DNA from 3 places in the Nitrobacter sp. MLSD-S21 genome. Region 3 is predicted to be linked to each of the others. Evidence: predicted binding sites of a transcription regulator. Region 3 holds the regulator's gene; each other region holds the start of a gene.

Region 1 (4,821 bases), on a different contig from region 3:
ACCGCGGGTGATAGCGACCACTGCATGGAAGGGTCCTGTCTCGTTCAGCCGCCAGGTCAGCGCGCGGCAGTCACGATGAAACTGGTCCCAGGACACCGGAAAAGCCTTGTTGGGCGTTTTGTTAGCAGTCACTTGGTGGTTTCCGTCACAAGTCTTTTTGCAAGAGCAGAAATCTCGCTCATCATATCCAGAATTTTTGGTCTGAGTGCGAGACGCCAAACCGATGGGCCATTTACTGAGGCACTTTGAGTGCCGTCAGCATCGCTCTGATTGCGTCCATTGCCGCCGTCAGCTTGGCCTGATCGCGGGATCGCACCACAAGGCTCGTGTTCGGCTTGCCGTTTTCGTCGAGGAAGGGATAACTGCCGATGGTGGTGTCCGGGTGCGCCTCGGCGATCTCGCGCAGCGGCGTGCCGATGTCACCTTCCCGGCAATTGCCGCGCACCGATTCCGACAGCATCCGCTCGCCCACCTGCAGCGACGGCGCGACGATATCCATCATCGCTTGCATGATCGATGGCACTCCCGCCATGACAATGACATTGCCGATCCTGAAACCGGGCGCCAGAATGGTTGCGCTCTGAATCGGTTCGGACCCCCGGGGAAGGCGCGCCATCCGCAACCGCGCCTCATTCAACTCGCCGGGCTTCTGGTAACGCTCCTTGAAACGCGCCACCACCTCGGGATGATAATCGATGCTGACGTCCAAGGCTTTCGCGATACTGTCGGCGGTGATGTCGTCATGCGTGGGGCCGATGCCTCCGGTCGTGAAGACGTAGGTGTAACGCGCGCGAAGCGCGTTCAACGCCGCGACGATATCGGACTCATTGTCGGCAACGATGCGTACCTCCTTGAGGTCAATTCCGATATTGGTCAGGTATTCCGCAATGAATCCGATGTTCTTGTCCTTCGTCCGGCCGGACAAGATTTCGTCTCCGATCACTAAAACGCCCGCGGTGACAATATCACCCATCACCTCTCCTCGCCGTCAGCAGGTACTTGTCCCTCGCCCGGAACCTGCCGCTTCATGGCGAACCCGCCGCATCATTGCGGAGCGTACGGCGCGCATTCGGGATCATCACATGACGCGCAGCCGCGCCAGCGTCAAGACGTGCGCCTTGACTGCGCAACAACAGAGGCCGCAGCGCTCCATCGTCAAGGCCCTCAATGCAGACAGAACACGCCATCCACCGCGCGCAATTCAGCAGGCTTGATCAGCCTCGAATGCGCGACCGTCACCGAAACCAGCGGTCCATCGAGTTGCTTCTCCCAAAAAGCGAGGAAGTCGCACAACACCGGAAATTTCGGGAACATGTCGTAATTCTGCCAGACGTAGCTCTGCAATAACCACTGGCGATCGGGGCGGCGGTACAGGATCTCGGCCGTCGTCAGGCCATAGCCGAGCACTTGCTTACGAAAATCATCCGAAACGCCGCGGGACTGCACGTCATGCTTCGTGACCATCTCAACCTCCTTGAAGGCTGCGCTATCGGCGAAGTGACGGGCCGGTTCCCCGATAACGCTCCATTCCTCCGTAATCCGCGGTCTGGACTGGTTTTGATGCGCGGATCATCTGGAAAATGTGACATACGAAGCCGGAATCACAAATGAAAAAAATAAAGAAACCAGCAATTAACCAAGTTCTAGCAGCAGCTTACTGCATCTGCTAACAATGCTCTGCACGGTGGGTTAAATTGACGACCAGGCGCTGGCAGTCTCCATCTTTGATTGCTTAAAAAATACGTCTCGGACCCTTGCCCACACCCTGCACCGGGCTTATGTCCTGTCCGGTTAGCTAGCACTCGCTTGTGTTGACTGCTAAAACTCAGAACATCCCAAATTTTCAATATCTTAGGAGGACTGCATGAAATTCCGTCCGCTTCACGACCGCGTCGTGGTCAAGCGCATCGACGCTGAAGAGAAGACCGCAGGCGGCATTATCATTCCCGACACGGCCAAGGAAAAGCCCTCGCAGGGCGAGGTCGTAGCCGTCGGCCCCGGCGGCCGCGACGAGTCCGGCAAGCTGATCCCGATCGATCTCAAGGTCGGCGACAAGGTGCTGTTCGGCAAGTGGTCCGGCACCGAGGTGAAGATCGACGGCCAGGATCTTCTCATCATGAAGGAGTCCGACATCATGGGCGTCCTCACCGACGCCGCGCCTGCCAAGAAAAAGGCCGCCTGAGCGCCATCCCCTTCAAAATCATTCAAAGGAAATATCCAATATGTCAGCCAAAGATGTCAAATTCGGCGTCGAAGCTCGCGACAAGATGCTGCGCGGCGTGGACATCCTCGCCAACGCGGTGAAGGTGACACTCGGTCCGAAGGGCCGCAACGTGGTGCTCGAAAAGTCATTTGGCGCGCCCCGCATCACCAAGGACGGCGTCACCGTCGCCAAGGAAATCGAGCTTGACGACAAGTTCGAGAACATGGGCGCGCAGATGGTGCGCGAAGTCGCCTCCAAGTCCGCTGACGCGGCCGGTGACGGCACCACCACCGCGACGGTTCTGGCTCAGGCGATCGTGAGGGAAGGCGCCAAGTCGGTCGCCGCCGGCATGAACCCGATGGACCTGAAGCGCGGCATTGATCTGGCCGTCGACGCCGTGGTCGCTGACCTCGTCCGGAATTCCAAGAAGGTCACCTCGAACGAAGAAATCGCCCAGGTCGGCACCATCTCGGCCAACGGCGATTCCGAAATCGGCAAATTCCTCGCCGACGCCATGAAGAAGGTCGGCAACGAGGGCGTCATCACGGTTGAAGAAGCCAAATCGCTCGAGACCGAACTCGACGTCGTCGAGGGCATGCAGTTCGACCGCGGCTACATCTCCCCCTACTTCGTCACCAACGCCGAAAAGATGCGCGTTGAGATGGACGACGCCTACATCCTTATCAACGAGAAGAAGCTCTCCTCGCTGAACGAGCTGCTGCCGCTGCTCGAGGCCGTGGTGCAGACCGGCAAGCCGCTGGTGATCGTCGCCGAAGACGTCGAAGGCGAAGCGCTTGCGACGCTGGTGGTCAACCGCCTGCGCGGCGGCCTCAAGGTCGCGGCCGTCAAGGCTCCGGGCTTCGGCGACCGCCGCAAGGCCATGCTGCAGGACATCGCTATCCTGACCGGCGGTCAGGCGATCAGCGAAGATCTCGGCATCAAGCTCGAGAACGTCACGCTGCAGATGCTCGGCCGCGCCAAGAAGGTGATGATCGACAAGGAAAACACCACGATCGTCAACGGCTCCGGCAAGAAGGCCGACATCGAGGCGCGCGTGGCGCAGATCAAGGCGCAGATCGAGGAGACAACCTCGGACTACGATCGCGAGAAGCTGCAGGAGCGTCTGGCCAAACTCGCCGGCGGCGTTGCGGTGATCCGCGTCGGCGGCGCGACCGAGGTCGAGGTGAAGGAGCGCAAGGATCGCGTGGATGACGCGATGCACGCGACCCGCGCGGCCGTCGAGGAAGGCATCGTACCGGGCGGCGGCGTCGCCCTGCTCCGTGCTTCCGAGCAGCTCAAGCGTATCAAGACTCAGAACGACGACCAGAAGACCGGCGTCGAGATCGTGCGCAAGGCGTTGTCCGCGCCGGCCCGCCAGATCGCGATCAACGCAGGCGAAGACGGCAGCGTCATCGTCGGCAAGATCCTCGAGAAGGAGCAGTATTCGCACGGCTTCGACTCGCAGACCGGCGAATACGGCAACCTGATCTCCAAGGGCATCATCGACCCGACCAAGGTCGTTCGCACTGCGATCCAGAACGCGGCTTCGGTCGCGGCGCTGCTGATCACCACCGAGGCGATGGTCGCAGAGCTGCCGAAGAAGAACACCGCTGCCCCGGCGATGCCGGGCGGCGGCGGCGGCATGGGCGGCATGGATTTCTGACGCACAGCGTCAGAAGTCGTCGCCCCTGAATCTAAACTGCTGAAAGCCGGGCAAGCCCGGCTTTCAGTGGCGGCATGGATTTCTGATCCACGCTTCTCAGTCAGTTACGAAATGCAAAACCCCGGCAGCGATGCCGGGGTTTTTGTTTGCGGTACAAACCCCGCGAATTTGTCTGGCCCGACTTTTTTATACGCGCGCGAGGTGTGACGCTTACCGCCAACGGTTCACGATCGCCAACGCACCCCACGATCCCAGCACCGCAGCGGCCATGGCACCGGCCAGCGAGACAGCCATCACGGCCCCTCCCGAAGCCGCGAGCGACGACCCATCCATAAACGAACTGAGGATCATGACCATTATCATCCCGCCAACCTGGGCAGCCACAAACGTCCCGAGAAATGAGGAAATGATATTGACGATCCAGCCGAGCACGCCCCGCCTTTTCGTCCATGCCTCGTGGATCGCGACGGCCAGCGCCGCGACAAAGACAGCCAGCGCGATCACCATCGGCCCGCCGACACTCGACAGCGGAATCGCGTCGCTGACGTAAAGCAGCAGGATGCCGACCACGGCGACGAGTAAGATGTATGGCATGGTGTTCGTTCCGGTTTCCCTTGGCTAACAGTGTCTCATATGAGTCTGCCGACGGGCGTCACGGGTTCAGCCGGTTATCGCGCGATCGGCCGCTATCGCGAAAGCCGATCAAACGTTGTGGCCGAGTCTGTTATCGGCCATCCATCTCTTTCCGGCTCGCTCATCACCAGCAAAAAGATGGTCGCAGAACTGTCGAAGAAGGACACCCGTGCGCCCCGGCGATGCAGGGCGGCGGCATGGGCGGCATGGATTTCTAAAGTCCATCAGCCCTTCGAAGCTGAATGCGAATGCGAAAGGCCCGGTGCAAAAAACCGGGTCTTTTTGTTTGTGATCGCCACTCTGTTCGCCTGATCGTCAAAGC
Region 2 (4,821 bases), on a different contig from region 3:
GCTGATACCGTCTTGACGCCCGCCCACAGAAAACCGGGCTTGCCGACGCCAACTCCGTAGCGAAGCGCCGTGCCGCCGCCTTGCACGAGGTAAAGGAACTTGCTCGACGTATCGATGATGATGGTGCCGGCGGCTTCCTTGCCGTGATATTCGACGAGCTGCCTCTCGAATTTCGGATCGAATGCGGGATGAGCGGCCTCGCTCGCGTCCTGCTGCAGCATGATCTGCTGCGGTTGCGGCGCATAGAGCGGGCGCGAATCATAGCGCTGTTGCGGATAATGCGATCCCTGTTGCTGGACATCTCCAAACAGCGACTCGATGAAGCCGCCGCCCATGTTGGGCCGCTCGGCATATGCAAGGCGCTGCTCGGACGGCTGCGGCGTGGATTGATCGGCGTAGACGGCGGTCGGCTGGGTGAAGAACCTGGCCTGTGGGTCTCTTGCAAAAGCCTGCTGGATCCCGAGGCCGGCAAGCGACACGCCCGCAAGGAGCGCGAAGGATATGTGTCTGAACATCGACGTACTCTGCACTGTTTTGCCGTGGATGGTCGCTGGGAGTCACGTCAATGGCGCATCCCTCCCGCACAGCGATTAAGAATTAAAACCGCGTCGGTTTGGTAAACGGAACGGCGGCTTGATTCACCACGCCGTCGATATGACGGGGTTCTTTCCCGTAGCGTTTATTTTCCATGAACGAAAACGCTCTGCGCGCTGCGGATTCGTGCGGATTCGTCGCGAACAGTTCCCGCATGAACCGGGCGTTAAAACACGCCGGTGTAAAAGGCAATCGAGTCCAAAAGCCGGGGAATATGATGGCTGTTCAACGCAAGCGCTTCCGCGTCGAGGAAATCCTGAACGGCGGCACGCCGGTTATTACAGCCGTCGTCGACGATGCGCCAATGCCGGTGCATCGTGAAATCATGGCGGAGTTGCGGGCGATCCGCCAACAGATGGGAGCTCCGAGCCTCGACGGCCCGGACGAAGCGGCCGGAGCGGCCAATGACGGGACCACCAGCCGCGAGGTCGCCGAAGCACAAATGCTGCTGCAAACCTATCGCGCACAAATCGAGCAATGCGAAAAGCTCAAGACCGAACTTGATCTGATCTACGACGCCATCAGCCGCACCAAGCAGGAAATCGCGGTTCTACATGGCAAGAGTTTCAGCGGCGACGAGATGGCGAAGGTGACCGACGAGCTTGGCGCCGTGGTAGGAGGTACCGAGCAAGCGACCCAACACATCCTGGAGGCGGCTGAAGCGATCGATCAGTCGGCCAGCGCGCTGTCGAAGGCGGCGTCGCCGGAGCAGGCTCGGTTGCTGAGCGAGGAAATCCAGGAGCGCGTGATCTCGATTTTCGAGGCATGCAATTTCCAGGATCTCACCGGCCAGCGCATTGCCAAGGTGATGAGCACGATGAAGTTCATCGAGCATCATATCAATGTCATGATGGATATCTGGGGCGGTGTGGACGCCATCCGTGCCCATGCTCCACCGATCGTCGACGATCGCGTCGGCGATGCGAAGCTGCTGAACGGTCCGAAGCTCGAAGGCGACGAGGGACACGCTTCCCAGGACGACATCGACGCGCTGTTCGGTTAGCCTCAGGAAGCGTCACATCCCTCATTGAGAATGCCCGGCCGTCGCGCCGGGCATTTGGTTTGAATCGATCGCGCGTAGCCCGGCTAATGGGCCTGTGGCTTTGCCGCCGTGTGGCGGGGGGCCGACGCGGCCGCAGGCGTACAGCGGATATAAACCATGTTGCCGTAGCGGGTCGCCGCATCCGGGTCGATGAAGCGCGTGATGAGCACGTGGCCGTCGAAGGAGACGATCTCGCGATCTTTTGGACCGCCGGGGGGGCCTTCCGGCCCGATGTAGTTCTTGCCACTCTGGCTACCCTTAAGCCGCAACTCCTGCGGCGTCGCCTCGTCGGCAAGATGCATGATGACGCCGCCATTGCCGCCTGCGCTGATCACGTAAGGATTTTTGCACTGCGCCCTGGCCGCGGCCTCGGTCCGAGACCGGTCGTTCGGATTTTGATAGGACGCAAGACCCCACCGTCCGACCAGTTCCTCGGCACGGACCGTGGCCGGGATCTCGGGCTCGACGGGCGGCGGGGGCGCCGGCTGCGGCGACAGTCCGATCGAGCCGAACGACCCGCATCCGCCGAGAAACACCGCCAGGGCCGCGGCCGCCCCAAGGTTCAAAGCCGCGCGTCCGCCGTCTGATTTGACCATTGTAAATACCCCGACCGAATTTCCGACCGCTGTGCCCCCAGCAGCCGGACCTAAAAAATGAGATCGCAGCACCCGCACTCGCCAAGGCGGAGAAGCTACGACATGCTTGCGTCTATCCTACACGCCCTCACCAACGGCTTAAGAGGCTTGCTTGACAGCATGGCTGCCAAGCCATATCCCCGCCCACGAATAGCACTCTCGGAATATGATTGCCAAAAAGATACGAATCGCTCGGCCGTCGTGAATCAGAGCGCATGCATCCATCGATGGCAATTCAGAGTCCTGCGAACCCCCCGGAGGAGCGTTATGGCTAAGACCAAATTTCGTCCGCTGCATGACCGTGTTGTGGTCAAACGGATTGATGCCGAGGAAAAGACTAAAGGCGGCATCATCATTCCCGACACGGCAAAGGAAAAGCCCTCCCAGGGCGAGGTCGTGGCCGTTGGTCCCGGCGGACGCGACGAAACCGGAAAGCTCACGCCGATCGATGTCAAGGTCGGCGACAAGGTGCTGTTCGGCAAGTGGTCGGGCACCGAGATCAAGCTCGACGGCCAGGACCTCCTCGTCATGAAGGAATCCGACCTCATGGGCATCGTCGGCTAGCGTCCCTCCGCAATCAACCGCTTCGATTGAAGCGTCATGTCCGGACATGATCCGGGCATCCATCTTTCAAAACGATGGATGCCGGCATAGGTGCGAAGCGACGCCGTTCTTCGAACGGCTATGCTCGGCAAAGACGCCCAAGGGAAGCGGCACACAACAAACCAGGAGTAACATTCAATGGCCGCCAAAGACGTCAAGTTTTCCGGCGACGCGCGCCAACGCATGCTGCGCGGCGTCGATATCCTCGCCGACGCTGTGAAGGTGACCCTCGGCCCGAAAGGCCGCAATGTCGTGATCGAAAAGAGCTTCGGCGCGCCCCGCATTACCAAAGACGGCGTCACCGTTGCCAAGGAGATCGAACTCGAGGACAAGTTCGAGAACATGGGCGCCCAGATGGTGCGCGAGGTCGCCTCCAAGACCAACGATCTCGCCGGCGACGGCACCACGACCGCCACGGTGCTGGCACAGGCCATCGTCCGCGAGGGCGCGAAGGCAGTTGCCGCCGGCATGAATCCCATGGATCTCAAGCGCGGCATCGACATCGCCGTCGCCGCCGTGGTGAAGGACATCGGGAAGCGCGCGAAGGCGGTGGCGTCCTCGGCCGAAGTCGCTCAGGTCGGCACCATCTCGTCCAATGGCGACGCCTCGATCGGCAAGATGATCGCGCAGGCGATGCAGAAGGTCGGCAATGATGGCGTCATCACCGTCGAGGAGAACAAGTCGCTCGAAACCGACGTCGATATCGTGGAGGGCATGAAGTTCGACCGCGGCTATCTTAGCCCTTACTTCATCACCAATGCGGAGAAAATGGCGGCCGAGCTCAACGACGCCTACATCCTGCTACACGAGAAAAAGCTGACCGGCCTCCAAACTTTGCTGCCGGTGCTCGAGGCGGTTGTGAAATCCGGCAAGCCGCTGCTGATCGTCGCGGAAGATGTCGAAGGCGAAGCGCTGGCCGCGCTGGTGGTCAATCGGCTTCGTGGCGGCCTGAAAGTGGCCGCAGTGAAGGCACCCGGCTTCGGTGATCGCCGCAAGGCCATGCTGGAGGACATCGCCATCCTGACCAACAGCCAGCTCATTTCCGACGAGCTCGGCATGAAACTCGAGAACGTCACCGTTAATATGCTGGGCCGCGCCAAGAAAGTGCTGATCGACAAAGAGAACACCACCATCGTCAACGGCGCCGGCAAGAAAAAGGACATCGAGGCACGGGTCGGACAAATCAAGGCGCAGATAGAGGAGACCACCTCCGACTATGACCGCGAGAAGCTGCAAGAACGTCTGGCCAAGCTCGCCGGCGGCGTTGCGGTAATCCGTGTCGGAGGCGCGACCGAGGTCGAGGTCAAGGAAAAGAAGGATCGCGTCGAGGATGCGCTCAACGCCACGCGCGCCGCTGTGGAGGAAGGCATCGTGCCCGGCGGGGGCACGGCGCTGCTGCGGGCCAAGAAGGCGGTCGGCCGCATCAACAACGACAACCCGGACGTGCAGGCCGGCATCAACATCGTACTGAAGGCGCTGGAAGCGCCGATCCGTCAGATCGCGGAAAATGCCGGCGTCGAGGGCTCCATCGTGGTGGGCAAGGTTCTCGAAAACAAGACCGAGACCTTCGGCTTCGACGCCCAAAAGGAAGAATATGTCGACATGATCGCCAAGGGCATCGTCGATCCCGCCAAGGTCGTGCGCACCGCCTTGCAGGATGCCTCGTCGATCGCAGGGCTGCTCGTGACCACCGAAGCCATGGTCGCCGAACTGCCCAAGGAAGAGCCTCCGGCTATGCCGCCGGGCGGCGGCGGAATGGGTGGTATGGGCGGCATGGGCTTTTGAACTCCTTCAACGGCACGACTTCGTCAGAAGGCCGCCTCCGGGCGGCCTTCTTTTTTCGCGAAGTGGGTTTTAGGGTAAGGGCCGATTCGACAAGCGGGGATTCTCCATGCGCGCGCTGCGGCTGTGCCTGATCAGTCTAACGATGGCTTTACCGGGACCTCT
Region 3 (4,821 bases):
GGCGGAAGCCCGTGCTTTTCAATGCCCGTCATCTCGCCGAAGGTGCGCGTATGTCCGTCCGGGAGGAACGCAGGATCATAGCCAAATCCGGCCGTGCCCCGCGGCGGCCATACCAGCGTGCCGTCGACTCGTCCTTCGACTTCCTGGAGATGGCCGTCCGGCCACGCGACGCAGAGCGCCGAAACGAAGTGAGCCTTGCGCTTGTCCGCGCTCGTCGCGCCGCGCTCCTGCAGCAGGCGCTCGATCCGCGTCATCGCAACGGAGAAATCCTTGGTCTCGCCGGCCCAGCGCGCGGAATAGATGCCCGGCGCACCGTCAAGTGCGTCGACCACGAGGCCGGAATCGTCGGCAAAAGCCGGAAGCTTTGCGCTCAGGGCCGCAGCGGTCGCCTTGATCCGAGCATTGGCGCGGAAATCATCGCCTGTTTCCTCAGGCTCGCTGAGACCGAGCTCGCCTGCGGAGATTGCCTCGACGCCATACGGCGCAAGTAGCTCGCGCATCTCGGCGAGCTTGCCGGGATTGTGGGTGGCGATCACGAGCTTGCCGGCGATCCGACGATTCATGGCCGATCCTAGAGCCATTTCGACTTTGACGGAATTCAAAGTCAGGCTCCGGTTTCTTGTGTTGACGCAGTTTCTTGACGCGAACCGCTACCCACTCTGCTCGAAAACGCTATTGGAGGAGCATCCCGCGGAGCGCTCGCAGAACGAATCACGCCAACGCCATTTTCTGCAAATCCACCAGCCGTGCGACTCCTTTTTTCGCCAGCGCCATGAGCGCAAAAAATTCGTCGTCGGAAAAAGGTGTCTTCTCGGCGGTTCCCTGCACCTCGATGATGCGTCCCTCGCCGGTCATCACGAAGTTTGCATCGGTGTCGGCTTCCGAATCTTCTGCATAGTCCAGATCGAGGACGGGCGTGCCATTGTAGATACCGCATGAGATCGCTGCGACATTGTCTCGAAGCACGCTGGCCTTGAGCATGTTGCGGGCCTTCATCCAGTTGACGCAGTCGGCTAACGCGACCCATGCGCCGGTAATCGATGCGGTGCGCGTGCCGCCATCGGCCTGAATGACGTCGCAATCGACTGTGATCTGGCGTTCGCCGAGCGCCTCGAGATCGATTGCGGCACGCAAAGAGCGGCCGATCAGGCGCTGGATTTCGACGGTCCGGCCGCCTTGCTTGCCGGCGGAGGCCTCGCGCCGGGTTCGCTCCAGCGTGGCGCGCGGCAGCATTCCGTATTCGGCCGTCACCCAGCCCCGGCCCTGGCCCTTGAGCCACGGCGGCAGCCGCTCCTCTAGCGTCGCGGTGACCAGCACATGGGTATCCCCGAATTTCACCATGCAGGAGCCTTCGGCGTATTTGACCACGCCACGTTCCAGCGACACGGCGCGCAGTTCATCCGGTGCACGGCGGCTAGGCCGCATGGGAACCCTCCAGCTATTCTATGAAAATCGTCGTGCCGTGCTTTTAGGGGTGAGGAGCCGCACCGGCAAGGGTCAGAACTGCGATTGCCAAAGGCTGCTTGTAACTGGTGCGCCGGAGAGACAAACTAGATCCGGTCCCAGGCGCAACAGTCATTATACGCGGGAGATATCGTTGGCCCATCACGATCCGATCGGTCTGATTGCGCCGAACGCCGGGCTTGCCCAGTTGAACGAGCGGTCGCGCGACATTTTTCGGCAGATCGTCGAAAGCTACCTTGCAACGGGCGAACCGGTGGGTTCCCGCAACGTTTCCCGCCTCATCGCGGTGCCGCTCTCGCCAGCGTCGGTCCGCAATGTGATGTCGGACCTCGAACAGCTCGGGCTGATTTATGCACCGCATACCTCAGCCGGCCGCTTGCCGACCGAGCTCGGCCTGCGGTTCTTTGTCGATGCCTTGATGCAGGTCGGCGATCTGACCGAGCCGGAGCGCCAGTCGATCCAGACTCAACTCGCGTCGGTGGGCAAGGCGCAATCGGTCGAGGCTGCATTGGGCGAGGCCTTGACACGGCTGTCCGGATTGACCCGGGCGGCGGCAGTGGTTCTGACGGCGAAATCCAATGTACGGTTGAAGCATATCGAGTTCGTCAGGCTGGAGCCCGACAAGGCGTTGGTCGTGCTGGTCGCCGAAGACGGGCAGGTCGAAAACCGCGTGCTGACGCTCCCCTCCGGCGTCCCGGCTTCGGCGCTGACGGAGGCGTCAAACTTTCTGAACGCTCGAATTCGCGGCCGGACGCTGGCCGAGGCAGGGCTCGAGCTTGAAACCGCGTTGACGCAGAGCAAGGCGGAGCTCGACCAGCTCACACAAAAGATCATCGCGGCAGGAATTGCGAGTTGGTCTGGCGGCGACAGCGACGACCGGCAATTGATCGTGCGCGGCCATGCCAACCTGCTCGGAGATTTGCATGCGATGGAGGACCTTGAGCGCGTGCGGCTGCTGTTCGACGACCTCGAAACCAAGCGCGGCGTGATCGATCTGCTTGGCCGCGCCGAACGCGCCGACGGCGTAAGGATCTTTATCGGTTCGGAGAACAAGCTGTTCTCGCTGTCCGGATCCTCGACGATCATCGCGCCCTACAGCGACGGCGCCGGCCACATCGTCGGCGTTCTCGGAGTGATCGGACCGACCCGGCTGAACTACGCGCGCGTGATCCCGATGGTGGATTACGCGGCCCGCATTGTCAGCCAGATGCTCGGCGGCTGAGCCCGCCCGCCGCCCTGCGCTTGATTTTTACGCCTGAAGCACGATATCCCGCACGACCATCCCTTTTAATTCGAGACCATGTGCAAGAAGGCTGTGTAATGACCGATTCCGACGGCAAATCAAACAATTCCGGCGATCCGGCTCCGGAGGCCGAGCCAGTGGTATCCAAGCCTTACATTATGCCCGACGATCCTGAGGAGGGGGCGGTTGAAGCGCTGACCAAGGAGGTCGCGGACGCCAAGGACCGGATGCTGCGCACGTTGGCGGAGATGGAAAACCTGCGCAAGCGCACCGCGCGAGAGGTGTCGGACGCGCGGACCTACGGCATCTCGGGGTTCGCTCGCGACGTGCTGGATATTGCCGACAATCTGCAACGCGCGCTTGATGCGGTGTCCGCCGAGGCACGCGCGGCCGCCGACCCCGGACTCAAAGCCCTGATCGAGGGCGTGGAGTTGACCGAACGCTCGCTGCACAACGCGCTGGAAAAACACGGTGTGAAGCGGTTCGATCCGGCTGGTGAAAAATTCGATCCCAACGTCCATCAGGCCATGTACGAAGTTCCCGATTCGTCCATCCCCGTCGGCACGGTCGCGCAGGTCATTCAGGCCGGCTACATGATCGGCGAGCGGGTGTTGCGTCCGGCGCTGGTAGGTGTTGCGAAGGGCGGAGCCAAGGCAGCCGCGTCCGAATGAATCCGCCCGTTCGCGGGCTTACCAATATTATGTCCTCGGGCTTGAATGCGAGAATCAAACACCACTGGCCGATATTGGTTGCTGGTCGAGTTTTGAATTCGACATTCACGCCCGGGACGCGCGGCTAGGTGGGTCGCGAATGTCAAATTCACTCCACTAGCGCGGCCGGATACCGTCACGAACCGCGCGGAAGCGCGAAAAAGCTTCAGACCACCCATCCCGCGGCGTACTTCCGATCAGACGCATTGCCGTTTTTCCGCTGCCAAACACCAGCCACTGCACGACCGTCACTGGCGTATTCGTTCGTGTGTTCGTGCCGTCGATCCGCGTTTCAAAACCGGGCGATCCGTTGATCCGCATCGACTCCGACATGGTGATACGTCCCTCACGCAGGTTCGGGATCGTGGCCGCGATGTCGCGCGCAAATCTGTCCCGGTCGTCCGGTCGTTCAGGGACCGAACCGATCGGGCTGATAATCATAAAGGCTTTGCTGTCGATGTCGTTTTCTGCTTCTGCGTCGGAAAGCAGGATAACTGCTCCTGGTGCCAGCGTGCGGATCAATTTGAAGGAGCTCAATTCGCTCAGCTTGAAGGGCAGCAGGCCGAGTTGCTCCTCGACCGGTACGTCCTTGCGCAAGGCGACCGTTGCGAACATCTTTCGCACCGCTTCATCGGAATAGATCTTTCCGACGTTCTCTGGCACCTGCGCTGCGACGTATCCGGAAAATGTGCCGCCCGAAATTACCATTGAATAGCGCCGGACATTGTCGTCGCCGTTCTTGGCCGCCTCGACGATGAAATAACCCTGTCCGCTCGCCGTCTCGAGGCCTTGTGGCTTCTGGCCTCGAGGGTCGGCCACGTTCGATTTGGCGACGTTTTCCACGTCTCTGAAGGCGGTGACGGGGAGTTCGGCGACGATGACCTTGACCCGCTGATCCGCGGTTTCGAAACCCGGAAATGTCTTTGCCGGGGTCAGACCTATCAGCGGAACCAGCCCGATCCGGCTGCCCGGCGCATAGACCACGTCGTCGGCGAGGGCCGAATTTGCGCTGCTCAATATGCAAAGAGCGATCAATACGTGCAGAAGGTGTCTCATGCGCGCTTATTGGATTTGCATTAAGGCCGTTCAATGATCGCCAGGTCGGCGGTGCTGGAAGGAGATTTGACTGCCGCCTCAAGCGCATGATTCGTCGGCAATCGGCCGAACCTCTCGTCGCTGTTGTGCGGCGGCCTACCACCGTTTTGATTATGAGGCCAAGGTGTCCGGTGAGGCTGGGTTAATTATCTGCCTATTCGGGCCGTCTCTGGCTGTCCGGGATTGCAAAAGAATTGCGTTTTCATCCGGTGGAGAGTGGTCTGGTCCTTGCAGCCCCCACCCCCCCTCCTATATGAGGCTCACCGTCGCTAATCGCGAGTAATTGATATCTGGGGGTCTGGATGAGGG

What was found. Region 3 encodes HrcA, which represses chaperone genes, less so after heat shock. Its sites were predicted from a motif close to GTTAGCACTCNCNNNNNGNGAGTGCTAAC; they were not measured.
Region 1: a site for HrcA is predicted at 1,795-1,823, ahead of groES (co-chaperone GroES). Genes of this name have one in related genera too.
Region 2: a site for HrcA is predicted at 2,421-2,449, ahead of groES (co-chaperone GroES). Genes of this name have one in related genera too.

What each region holds. Positions count from the first base shown of each region.
Region 1 is NZ_JBXASZ010000001.1:166,536-171,356, reverse strand. Features, by position in the region: gene gpt (xanthine phosphoribosyltransferase) at 1-132, opposite strand, end outside; gene AC1RT6_RS00775 (competence/damage-inducible protein A) at 233-973, opposite strand; gene AC1RT6_RS00770 (usg protein) at 1,165-1,464, opposite strand; gene groES (co-chaperone GroES) at 1,865-2,182, shown strand; gene groL (chaperonin GroEL) at 2,223-3,866, shown strand; gene AC1RT6_RS00755 (hypothetical protein) at 4,077-4,460, opposite strand; gene AC1RT6_RS00750 (hypothetical protein) at 4,578-4,811, shown strand.
Region 2 is NZ_JBXASZ010000003.1:366,285-371,105, forward strand. Features, by position in the region: gene AC1RT6_RS11725 (L,D-transpeptidase) at 1-515, opposite strand, end outside; gene AC1RT6_RS11730 (protein phosphatase CheZ) at 812-1,597, shown strand; gene AC1RT6_RS11735 (hypothetical protein) at 1,681-2,232, opposite strand; gene groES (co-chaperone GroES) at 2,539-2,835, shown strand; gene groL (chaperonin GroEL) at 3,013-4,659, shown strand; gene AC1RT6_RS11750 (hypothetical protein) at 4,766-4,821, shown strand, end outside.
Region 3 is NZ_JBXASZ010000004.1:176,039-180,859, forward strand. Features, by position in the region: gene rdgB (RdgB/HAM1 family non-canonical purine NTP pyrophosphatase) at 1-563, opposite strand, end outside; gene rph (ribonuclease PH) at 712-1,425, opposite strand; gene hrcA (heat-inducible transcriptional repressor HrcA) at 1,598-2,686, shown strand; gene grpE (nucleotide exchange factor GrpE) at 2,785-3,378, shown strand; gene AC1RT6_RS14105 (hypothetical protein) at 3,535-4,473, opposite strand.